DNA from 2 places in the Peribacillus sp. FW305-BF15 genome. Region 2 is predicted to be linked to the other one. Evidence: riboswitches for the same ligand, from Rfam matches in the RefSeq annotation. Region 2 holds a riboswitch; the other holds the start of a gene.
The links. A riboswitch is a leader RNA that binds a small molecule or an ion and turns the genes downstream of it on or off. The one in region 2 is predicted to bind FMN.
Positions count from the first base shown of each region.

Region 1: linked by a shared signal. The riboswitch ahead of ribE (riboflavin synthase) and the one ahead of AC3WLU_RS11370 (ECF transporter S component) in region 2 are both predicted to bind FMN.

Region 1 covers NZ_JBYSYV010000022.1:42,001-48,036, forward strand. Annotated here, with positions in the region: gene AC3WLU_RS20555 (DHH family phosphoesterase) at 1-1,057, opposite strand, end outside; gene ribH (6,7-dimethyl-8-ribityllumazine synthase) at 1,463-1,933, opposite strand; partial or broken gene ribB (3,4-dihydroxy-2-butanone-4-phosphate synthase) at 2,011-2,649, opposite strand; gene ribE (riboflavin synthase) at 2,668-3,306, opposite strand; FMN riboswitch at 3,453-3,584, opposite strand; gene AC3WLU_RS20575 (TspO/MBR family protein) at 3,787-4,524, shown strand; gene megL (methionine gamma-lyase) at 4,521-5,696, opposite strand; gene AC3WLU_RS20585 (DEAD/DEAH box helicase) at 5,923-6,036, opposite strand, start outside.
Region 2 covers NZ_JBYSYV010000009.1:59,354-65,389, reverse strand. Annotated here, with positions in the region: gene AC3WLU_RS11385 (RecQ family ATP-dependent DNA helicase) at 1-831, opposite strand, end outside; gene AC3WLU_RS11380 (YpbB family protein) at 831-1,895, opposite strand; gene AC3WLU_RS11375 (ferredoxin) at 2,186-2,434, shown strand; gene AC3WLU_RS11370 (ECF transporter S component) at 2,549-3,130, opposite strand; FMN riboswitch at 3,295-3,431, opposite strand; gene serA (phosphoglycerate dehydrogenase) at 3,752-5,326, shown strand; gene AC3WLU_RS11360 (RsiX family anti-sigma factor) at 5,374-6,036, opposite strand, start outside.

The DNA.
Region 1 (6,036 bases), on a different contig from region 2:
GTTGTTTTCCGTTGATTTCAACAATCCATTCCTCTTCTTCATCTTCATAGATGAATATATCCTGTTTGTCTCTTGTTGAATATAGGCAACCCTCTGGGGATCCTTTTACATTCAATTGATTCTTATGTGCATCTCGTTTAAGGGGCTCGGCATAGAAGGTCTTTTCGACATATTGGCTATATGCCTTTTCGGACATCGTACAACCGGCGGCTTTTTGGTGGCCGCCACCATCGTACTTGCCAGCAACCTCAGAAACATCTATATCATCGTGGATTGTCCGGAAGCTGATTCTTTTGCTTCCTACCATCAGGATGGCTATATAATCCAGATGTGAGAACTCTTTCGACAGTTCATTTCCCAATTCCGAGTGGTATGACTCTGCATGGACCACACCAGCTGTATGGGGACCGACCGTAGCTTGATAAACTTCTCTTTTTTTCCTGTTTATGTACCGATCCACTCGACTCTCTTCAACATTCAGAAGCGTTTGCTCCACTTCGTCAAAAGTGAAACTTTCAGCCGTGGACAGCTTATTTGCGATTTTCATTTCGAATTCCTCTATCGGAATCATGAAAAACAGGTCATTCAATCGCTTTGCCGTTGTATTTTTATTGACTTCCCATTCCCAAGTATCATATTGACGGACCAATTCAACGAATTCAGCGACAATGCTTGAAGGTTCCAGCAATTTATTTTCAACTGCATACTGATAGAATAATGATGTGGCTGCCGTCTGTTTACCATCTTCCTGTTCGACAGTTACAGATGCCCAATCATGTTCGTTCAAATGCAGTGCTGACTTATGATGATCGATCAGCAGCGCCTTGCCTCCATCTTCCACAAACTGAGTAATCATTTTTTCATTATCTTCATCAACCGATAGATCAGTTACGATCAATGTATCTTCAATCTTGGCCTGCTCAAGAAATGCACCTACATTCTGATTAAGGCGACCAATTGAATTATAACTAACCACTACTTCATCTCCGAATGCCAGCTTTGCTACAATGCCGCACCCGACTCCATCCAAATCATTATGTGTAAAGAGATGGTACACACAAACCCCTCCTAATAACTAATAAATTTACTTTTCCCTAAAGACATGAATTTCAATTGCAATCTTTACAATTGTAGCATAATCATATCTGCATATTTTATCATGCTTCCATTACGTGACGCTTTTGTTCGTTTTTTTTTCGATGGATTACCTAATGGTTCCTAATTACCCATAATTTATAATAATAAATAATGAAAAAACACATTACTTTGAAATCGGGGTATTTCCAGTGAAGGAGTTTCGGTGAGTGTCGAAGAGCAGCATTAGCTAATCGATCAATGGCTAACTTTACGAACTTTAAAGAATTGCCAGATGGTTGAAGAAAGTTGACTCAATCAGACCACGATCCGGCACATCAAAAAAAAGCCACAGGAATGTCATTCCCTGCGGCTTCCTTATGTGAAATCACTGTTCAATCAATTTTCCAAGGTTGGCCATTTCAATTGCACTAACGGCCGCTTCATAGCCTTTGTTACCTGATTTTGTTCCAGCACGTTCAATGGCTTGTTCAATATTCTCAGTTGTCAGCAAACCGAAGATAACCGGTACACCTGTTTCCAAAGAAACGGAAGCCATGCCTTTAGCTGCTTCATTGCAGACATAATCATAATGTGAAGTAGCACCCCTGATTACCGTTCCAAGACCGATTACCGCATCATATTTACCTGTATTCACAAGTTTCTTAGCAATTAACGGAAGTTCAAAAGCACCCGGGACCCACGCGATGTCAACATCATTCTCATCAACGCCATGACGCTTAAGGCCATCCATTGCCCCTCCTAAAAGCTTGCTTGTGATAAACTCATTAAATCTTCCTACCACGATTCCTACTTTCAATCCTGATCCGATTAATTGCGCTTCAATAGTTTTCCCCATGTCTAATTCCTCCTAATTTTTAAAAACAATAATTTTTTCATGTTAAGATTTCATTCCTTAAAAATCTTTCAAGCTTTCGGGATGTTCATTTCAAGTTCCTGTTTCCCGATTGGATCATTATGTTGAAGATACCGAACCAAATCGGCTATCGTAATGAACTTCAGGTTAAATTTATCAGCGATGACTTCTAAATCGGATACGCGGGCCATCGATCCATCTTCATTCATGATCTCACAAATTACACCGGCTGGAGCGGCACCGCATAACTTCGCCAAGTCCACCGATGCCTCCGTATGTCCTGCCCTTCTTAATACGCCGCCTTCTTTAGCGACTATCGGAAAAGTGTGACCAGGCCTTTGGAAATCTTCTGCGACCGAATCTTCATTAAGAAGCTCAAGGATGGTCAAGGACCGTTCAAAAGCACTGATTCCTGTAGAGGTGCTTTTATGATCGACACTTACCGTAAAAGCAGTGCCATGATGATCGGTATTTTCGCCTACCATAGGATGCAGTTTCAATTTTGCTGCCAGTTGTTCAGTGATGGTCGTACAAATCAAACCACGTCCATGAGTCGCCATGAAATTAATCGTTTCCGGTGTAGCCTTTTCGGCCAACACCACAAAATCCCCTTCATTTTCACGGTCTTCATCATCGGACACGATTACTACCTTGCCAGCCTTCAAATCTTCTATTGCTTCTTCTATTGTATGGAACATCATTACACCGCCCTTTTATTAGAATCCATGCTCTGCCAAAAACTCTAAATTCAGTCCTGGTTTTGGATTGCCATTTTTCATTTGATGTATTATATATTTCCCAATCATGTCGTTTTCGATGTTAACGATATCGCCAGCCGCTTTTTGTCCCAATATGGTGTCCTGATGAGTCAATGGAATCAATGATACCGTCAAAAGGTTCCTTTCGATCCCAAATATCGTCAAGCTTGTTCCATCAATGGCCACGGAACCTTTTGGAATGCAAAAGGCACTAAGCCCTTCTTCCAGTTGGATTACATAATATACGGCATTTTCTTTCCGTTCTTTTTTTATGATCGTTCCGGTTCCGTCGATATGACCTGAAACAAAATGACCGCCAAATCTTCCCTGTGCACTCATGGCTCGTTCGAGATTAACAGGTGATCCCAATTTTAACGTCCGGATCGAGGAAGCTTTGACCGTTTCCGGCATCACGTCGACCGTAAATAAACTTTTCGTGAAGGACGTTACCGTTAAGCAGACCCCGTTGACTGAAATACTATCCCCCAGATGCACATCTTCAAGGATTTTTTCAGAACGAATCGATAACTCCATACTGCTTTTTCCTTTTTTCAAGGAATGTACGGTACCGATATCCTCAATGATTCCCGTAAACATGTTTTTCCCCCTTTTATAAAATATAAAAAACCCCTTAGGATGGCCTAAAGGGTTAGCAGGAGAAATGAGTGAAAAAAATTGTATACCTAAAAAGCCTAATATTTTCATTTTCGAAAAATTAGGCGTACGTATACACTTGGGTTCCACACGTCCTTCTCCCATCCAGACTGTACTGTCGGCTTTGGAATCTCACCAAATCCTGCCTTTTAACAGGCTCGCGGGCTTAGAATTTCTTCATCACCGCCGGTTGGGATTTTCACCCGACCCCGAAGGACTAAAATAATATGAATCTTTGAATATTTTATCACCATAAAGTGAAGATGTAAAATTTCTAACCTTAAATGGTTCAATTGTTACAGGAACTTCCTAACTTTATGTAAAAATGATCCCCCTTAACCCCGATGTGCTCCAAAAAGGTTAGGCAGGCTAAATATGTGGAATAGGATTAGAGAATCAAACTTCATATAAGGAGGAAGCTTAATGCTTATTTCCATCATCAACCTGATTTTCTATCTGTTCGTCGTCACGATGAATTTTTTAGCCAATTTCCTGCCATTGAACGGCCAGACATCAGGAGAGATTTCCGATAAACTTCATGTCGTTTTCACTCCTGCCGGATATGTATTTTCCATATGGGGCTTGATCTATTTCCTGCTCGCCATCTGGGTATTCAGGCAGTTTTTAAGTAAACATCAAAACAGCCCTGCTTATAAGGCATCCTTCCCTTGGTTCGCTTTAAGCTGTGTCTTGAATGGCGCTTGGCTTTTAGCTTGGCACTATGAACACTTTTTGTTATCCGTATTCATCATCATTGCTCTTTTGGCTACTTTAATGGTCATTTATACAAGCATAAAAAAAGTGGAACACACTACTTTCGACCTATTTCCATTTTCCGTCTATACAGGCTGGGTAAGTGTTGCAACGATCGCTGACATTTCTTATTACCTAACCTATATCAAATGGGACGGTTTTGGGGTTTCCAGTTTAACCTGGACGATCGTCCTGCTGATTGCAGCAACAACCCTGGCCTTTGTCTTCGCAGGTAAAAACCGGGATTGGTGCTATCTTCTCGTATTCGTTTGGGCGTTCATAGGCATCGGGATACGAAATAGCTCCGCCTATCCTGTAATCACGGACATTTCTTATATCCTCTCTGCCATCACTTTTATCATATCCATAACCATCTTCATAAAAAGTAGAAGGAATATGGTAGCCTAAAATGCTTGCTGAAGATCTTGCCATACATCCTGCCAAGCTTCTAGGCCAACTGAGAGACGGACCAGCTGGTCACTGATGCCCATTTGTTCCCGTGAATCTTCAGGAACGGCAGAGTGCGTCATGGTAGCGGGATGCTGGATCAATGTTTCGGCATCCCCAAGACTTACGGCAATTTTAATTAGATTCAATTTATTGAGGAATTCCTGTGCATCCTGTTTTGTGCCATGCAATTCGAAAGAGATAAGGCCGCCGCCATGTTTCATCTGTTTTTGCATGATATAATGATCCGGGGAAGCTTCATCACCTGGATAATATACCTTTTTCACCTTTGGATGTTTCTTAAGTTCATGAAAGATTGCCATTGCATTGGCCGAATGACGGTCCATCCTGACGTGCAAGGTCTTTAACCCCCGCAATAGTAGCCAGGCGTCGAATGGTGAAATGATTCCACCGATATCTTTCTGTGTAGTCCCAGCTATATGATTCATGAATTCCTTTTTACCGACGACAAGTCCCGCAACGACATCCCCATGCCCGCAAAGATATTTCGTAGCGCTATGAAGGACGATATCACAGCCATACTCAAGCGGTCTCTGTAGGTAGGGCGTCGAAAATGTATTATCGACTACGACCGTCACATTATATTCCTTCGCAACTTTCACCACCATCTGTAAGTCAATCATTTTCATCGTCGGATTGATCGGGGTTTCTACATAGATGCAGGTCGTTTCCGGCCGGATCATTTTCCTAAGCTGTTCTTCAGTATCCATTTCACAAAAATCATGAGTGATCCGGTATTTATTTTTCATTAGCTGCAGAAGGCCAAATGTACAACCATATACCCCCTGTGAGCAGAGGATGTGATCATCTGTTTTAGTTAACGCAAAAAGTACTGCTGAAACGGCAGCCATGCCTGAACCGAAAGCAAGGCCAGCTTCCCCGCCTTCCAGTGCGGCAATCTTTTCTTCAAGCACTTGTACCGTTGGATTTCCAAGGCGAGAATAAATATATCCATCTTCGATACCGGCAAAACGCCTCTCCCCTTGCTCGGCATTTTCGAAAGTGAATGTTGAGGTTTGGAATAAAGGTGTTGCCAAGCTTCCCAAATGCTTCTTCGAGTCATATCCTTCATGGATGACTGCCGTTTCAAATTGTTTATACTTTCTTGTCATACCGTTTCCCCCTAACCTATGTCTATTGCTATCATATGTCAAAAACCCATATTAAGGAAGCGTTTTCATTCATGATTATCACCCATAAATGAACACTGCATTTAGTAAAAATAAGCTTCATTCTGTTCAGTTGGATCCTGCAAATTGAGCACCTCTTTTAATTTTTAATTCTTACGTGAATTCCAAAAAAAGGGACAGCCGCCATGGCCGTCCCTTTTTTTGCGAATCATTCATCGACTACGATGTTTCCACCATAGAAGGTTACTCTCGTTAATGGTAACCCCAGTTCACGAGCCATTTTTTTCAACTCTCGCTCTTCTCTTTCCGTTACGATTGAAAT
Region 2 (6,036 bases):
GCCGGAAATGAATTGCTGCTGAATGAGCATCCTTTGTTCCTGCTCCATTCCACCGTGATAATAATTGACACTATCGATCCCGTTATCCTGTAAAAAACCAGCGACTGATTCCGCCACTTTTTTAGAGGAAAAATAAATAATTCCGCTTCCGGTAAATTTCCTGACAAGCTCCAGCACACGGGCTAGCTTCTCATCGTAGCTGAACATTCGCTCGATAATAATGGCAATATTTTCACGATCAACCGATGAAACCATTTCCTCGGCCTGCCCAATGTTAAGTTTAACAACGATGTCCCTCCGGACCTCATCGGTTGCAGTTGCCGTCAGGGCAAGCGTCAACGGATTATTCAGCTCACGCCTCACTTCTCCTAAATTCAAATAATCCGGACGGAAATCGTACCCCCATTGTGAAATGCAGTGTGCTTCGTCTATGACAAACAAACCTATTTCTATGGATTTCAAGGATTTTATCACACCATCGATGCTCAGCATTTCAGGAGATAAAAAGATAAATCGATAACTATGTAACCGATCGAAGGCTTTCCTTTTTTGATTAAGCGTCAAAAAAGAGTTGAGGGTCAATACACTTTTTTCGCCGCTCATCTTCAGCTGATCCGCTTGATCCTGCATTAAAGATAATAACGGGGAGACAATTATGACAGTCTTATTCACCAGATAAGCAGGCAGCTGATAACATAATGATTTACCTGACCCGGTTGGGAGCATCGCTAATGTATGACGGCCGGACATCAATGATTCAACCACTTCCTTCTGTCCAGGACGGAATTCATCAAAACCGAATTTTTCTTTGAGGACTCGTTCTATGTTCATCATCTCTCACCTATTTTCGCAAGTACAAGTCTTATTTGGAAAAAGCTTATTTGTTTATTATCGACCATCTGCTTGATAGCTTTAAGCTTTTTTGTACCAAGTTCCTTAATCGCTTCAGCGATTTCCCTCTCATCCTCGATTGTCACATAATCGGAAATCGGAAAATCCTTTTCCGATAAAACAATTTCTACGAGGTGATCTTCGATGGTGTTGACTTTCAATCTGCGGATTTCAGCTATTTCACCGAGGTTTTTCCCTTCCTGGATGTATCGTAAAGTAATCTTTGTAGATTGTGTCAAATGAGGATTACCACTTCTTTTCCAATCATTGGTTAATGAGGATAAGAGAGGGTAATCACCACCCGTTTCCATTTCTGCAAGCATTTGATGCAATGAATCAAGGAATGTATAGCGAACATACTCTTCTTCCATATTTTTCCTTTTGGCAATCTGTTCAAACGTTAGACCAATCCTGTTTATCCCGGTCAATTTCAAAATGAAAATGTCTCGTTTCATATCACTTTGATTTTCTAAAAGGGATACCAGTTCATCATATAAATGTTGGGCAATCAACGCTCGATCCTGACGATTGGCATGTAAAAATTCCTTTACGAAGAATTGAATTTTGGGATTTCGTTGTATCGGATAAAAACGTCTTTCATTGTGGACAATATGGGATATGGTTTGAATGAGTAAATTTAACCTTCCCCAGAAAACAGGGGTGATATTGTGATACTTCCAACCATTTAAATACTCCGGAAAAGGATTATTTTTAAAGTAATCGTCCAACATTCGTTCACCTTGCAAACTAATTTCATATGCATCCGGTTTATCCGTTAAATTAATTAAGTCATGCTTAAGTGAATGTTCAATGTTTTGATTTAATTGCTGACGGGTAAATCGAGGCATTGTCCCAAAAATATCCGTTAACCCGAATAAATGGGCATCTTGGATGGTTTGTGACGATTTCTTCCCCTGCAGCATATGGTATATAGCATAAATGGAGCGCTCACCTTGAAATTTTTTTATCGTATATAGAATGATGGCCTGTAGATAATTATTCATGGGACTCACATCCTTGTTTCATTTAACCAATAAACCCATTGTAACAAAAATCTGCAAAAACCGCCGTTATTATTGATGAATACAACGGAAATTATGTGACTAAATGACGAAACATGGAAAGGACCAAGTTAATTTTTTCGATGTTTTTCGTTGACATTCAACTACATGATAGTTATTATCAATACAATTTCTATTGAAAAGTTTGGCATTCGGTCTTACAATAGGAAAGAGATAATAATCTGAAATAAAAAGATTATCAGTTGTTAATCAACTTAGGAGGGGTTATATTCATGGCTAAATTTACTATTGTGGATAAAGAAACATGCATAGCTTGTGGAGCTTGCGGAGCAGCTGCACCAGATATATATGATTATGATGACGAAGGGATTGCATTTGTTACCCTTGACGATAACGAGGGTATCGTTGAAATTCCAGATGTACTTATAGACGACATGATGGATGCATTTGAAGGATGCCCAACGGATTCCATCAAAGTTGCTGACGAGGCATTTGACGGAGATGCACTAAAATTCGAATAAAGTTACAAGCCATTTTCAATCGAGAATGGCTTTTTCTTTTGGCCAAAAAACAGGCATAAAAAAACAACCGGATATGGATATCCGGTTGTTTTTTCATTTCTATCGTCAATGCCGTTAAGCATTTTTATATAATGTTTGCTTATTGATCCATGTCTGTAATTTAATGAACAGCAACATGAATACAGATGTGATGAGCACGCCTTTAATCACGTTGAAAGGCAAGATTGCCGTCGTAACGAACTTTCTTGACTCGGGCGCCGACATGGCATCCCATCCCATAAAGAAGGTATAAGCCGGTAAAAAGACAAAATAGTTTAATACGCTCATGAATACTGCCATGGAAACTGTTCCCGCAAGTAAGGCGAACGTCATTCCTTTTTTTGAATTGATTTTCTGAAATACATAATAAGTCGGCAAGACAAACAGTATTCCGGCTATAAAGTTAGCGATATGCCCCACAGGCAAAGCAGTCAAGGTCCCTGTCATGACTAAATCCAATAGGTTTTTAATGAACTCGACTAGAATTCCAGCCATCGGACCGAAAATCAATGCCGCCATCAGTGCTGGTATGTCGCTAAAATCAACATTGAGAAAAGGCGGGAATCCTGGAAACGGGAAATTTAAAAGCATCAATAAATATGAAATGCTTCCCATCATGGCAAGTGAGACCATTTTTTTCACTTTGTTCTTTTTCATAGTTCTCTCTCCTTCTTTTCCGATCTACCTGAAAAAGAGGTTAGGATTCCAAAATATGTTGATGTTCAATAAAAACCCTTTAATTCCAATGGAATTAAAGGGATAAATTAAAGGTTACATCAAACAAACGTTCAGCAAATAACTGTTGAAACGCACTAAGGAACCTCCATCTTCTCCCATCCAGACTATACTGTCGGCTTTGGAATTACACCAAATCCTGCCTTGTAAGGCTCGCGGGCTTAGAAGTAGAAATTCCTTCATCACCGCCGGTGGGGAATTGCGCCCCGCCCCGAAGATAGACCTATAAAATTTTTTATACTTCCCATTATATCTGAAATGCCTTTTTTTTGATAGCATTTTTTCTCATTTGATGCATGTAGGATGAATATCGATTGTCGCAGTGAACGGCTTAAAACAAACAGCGGATTTACAATATGGCAATTCGAAAATTTTTCGCAAAAGGAGCGAAGCTATTTATATCGCCACCTTAAACGGATGATCAGTTGAAAATCATTTGTTTAAGCGCTTTCATTCAGATATGCCAAATTGACATTATCAGCATTTCAATTGTAAAATTAACTGAAATTTAAGATAACTTTTTCCTTAGGAAGGTGTTTAGACGTGTATCGGATTTTAGTAGCAGACGCCATTAAACCAGAAGGACTTGGACCGCTTTCAGAGGCATCCAATATTCAGCTCATTCAGAAGACCGTAGAGGAAGCTGCAAACGAACTTGATCAGATCGATGCAATTCTTGTGAGAAGTGCAACAAAGGTTTCGGAAGATTTAATGAACCGTATGCCGCAGTTGAAAATTATAGCTCGCGCTGGTGTCGGTGTTGATAACATAGACATCCCCGCAGCGACAAAACGCGGGATTGTCGTGGTTAATGCACCTGACGGCAACACCATTTCAACAGCTGAACATACATTCGCGATGATGGCTTCATTAATGCGCCACATTCCGCAAGCTTATGCTTCATTGAAAAATGGGGAGTGGAAACGTTCCTCCTATACGGGAACTGAACTTCGTGGAAAAACATTAGGCATAGTTGGCTTTGGACGCATCGGAGGGGAAATTGCCAAACGTGCTAAAGTGTTTGGCATGGATGTCATTGTCTATGACCCGTTCCTGACTGTAGATCGTGCAAAGAAAATGTCCGTAACGGCCCTGCCATTGGATGAATTGCTTCCTAAAGCAGACATCATTACTGTTCATACACCACTAACGAATGAAACTAGAGGATTAATTAATAAAGAAAAACTGCTTACCTGTAAAAAAGGGGTTTATGTACTGAACTGCGCCCGTGGTGGAATTCTAGACGAAGATGATTTATATGAAATGTTAGTTCAAGGGCATGTTGCAGGGGCGGCACTGGACGTTTTCGTCGAAGAACCTCCACTTGGCCATAAACTGCTGGAACTGGACAGCGTCATTGCTACACCGCATCTAGGCGCTTCCACGAAAGAAGCCCAATTGAATGTCGCCGTACAGGTTGCCCAAGAAGTTTTGACCTATTTCGAAGGAAATCCAGTCTCAAGCTCAATCAACCTTCCAGCCATATCTAAAGAAGTGTTTGAAAAGGTACAGCCATTCCATCAACTTGTTCAGCAAATGGGATCGATTGCTTCCCAGTGCATGAATGAAGGAATTCAGGAAATCTCCGTTACATATGCAGGAGAATCTTTGGATTTCGATACCGCGATTCTTACAAAAAGTTTAATCTCCGGCTTTTTAAGATCAAGAGTCGATGCATCAGTCAATGAAGTGAATGCCTTGTTGATCGCAAAAGAGCGTGGTATAACCATTGGTGAAAAAATCTCTACGGACTCTTTAGGTTACTCGAATTTGATCAGCCTTAAAGTAAAAGGTGACAACCGAGAATTAACAATAAGTGGGACCTATATCGAAAATTACGGTTCTCGAATTGTAAGTTTGAATGGTTTCAAAATCGACTTTCACCCAGAATCGAATTTACTTTATATCCAGCATACCGATAAACCCGGTGTAATCGGTAACGTAGGTAAGGTCCTGGGTGATCACGGAGTGAATATCGCCACCATGCAGGTTGGCCGAAAAGAAGCTGGCGGTGAAGCCATCATGGTTTTGAGCTTCGATTTACCATTAGAAGACAACATGAAACAGTTTTTAATGGAAACAGAAGAAATTACGTTCTTGGCCCGTATTTCATTATAAGAAGAAAAAAGTGCCCGCAGCGCGGGCACTTTTTTCTGTTAATGCATTCAATTCACTTGGTTCGGTGCTTCGGGCACCATTATGTCTTCAGTTAAATTCAGCTTTCCCACCTCTTCAATAGGAGCATTTTCAAACTTCACTTTTTCAAAACCAAAATCCTTAGCTATGAAGAGTATGGCTTCTAAAGCTTGAAGGGTTTCCTCACTATTTTCAATAACGGCTTGATCTGATAGGTGAATAGTCACAAGATTTCCATTAGTGCTTATCCTTTCCCATTTCAGGTCATGGGGGATTGCAGGTGAAATTCCCTCGATGTCCGCCTCCCCTTTTCCGGCTTGAAGCGCCTCCTCAAAGTCCCGATAACCCATATTGCTTGGAACAAGGAAACTTGGAGAGGACTCATCCCTTTGATAAAGAAGGTATGTGCGTTTTTTTTGATGAGGTATATCCACCTCCTTTAAATATCCCGCATGGGCAAACCTGGCACCTTGCTTACCTTCTGTGGAAAATGTCATTTTCTCTATATTGTTATAGGAAAGCGTTTCTTCCATCAAATGGAGAAAAAGTGTATCTTCAGCCAACAGTCGGCTTTTTTCTGGAAAATCGATATGGGCAGTGTTTATATCGTTTCCTTGGCTAATCTTAATGTCAAGCGGAAAATAGTCAGATAGCCCATATTGCGCTTCATCAATATCGGACATTTGATTAAC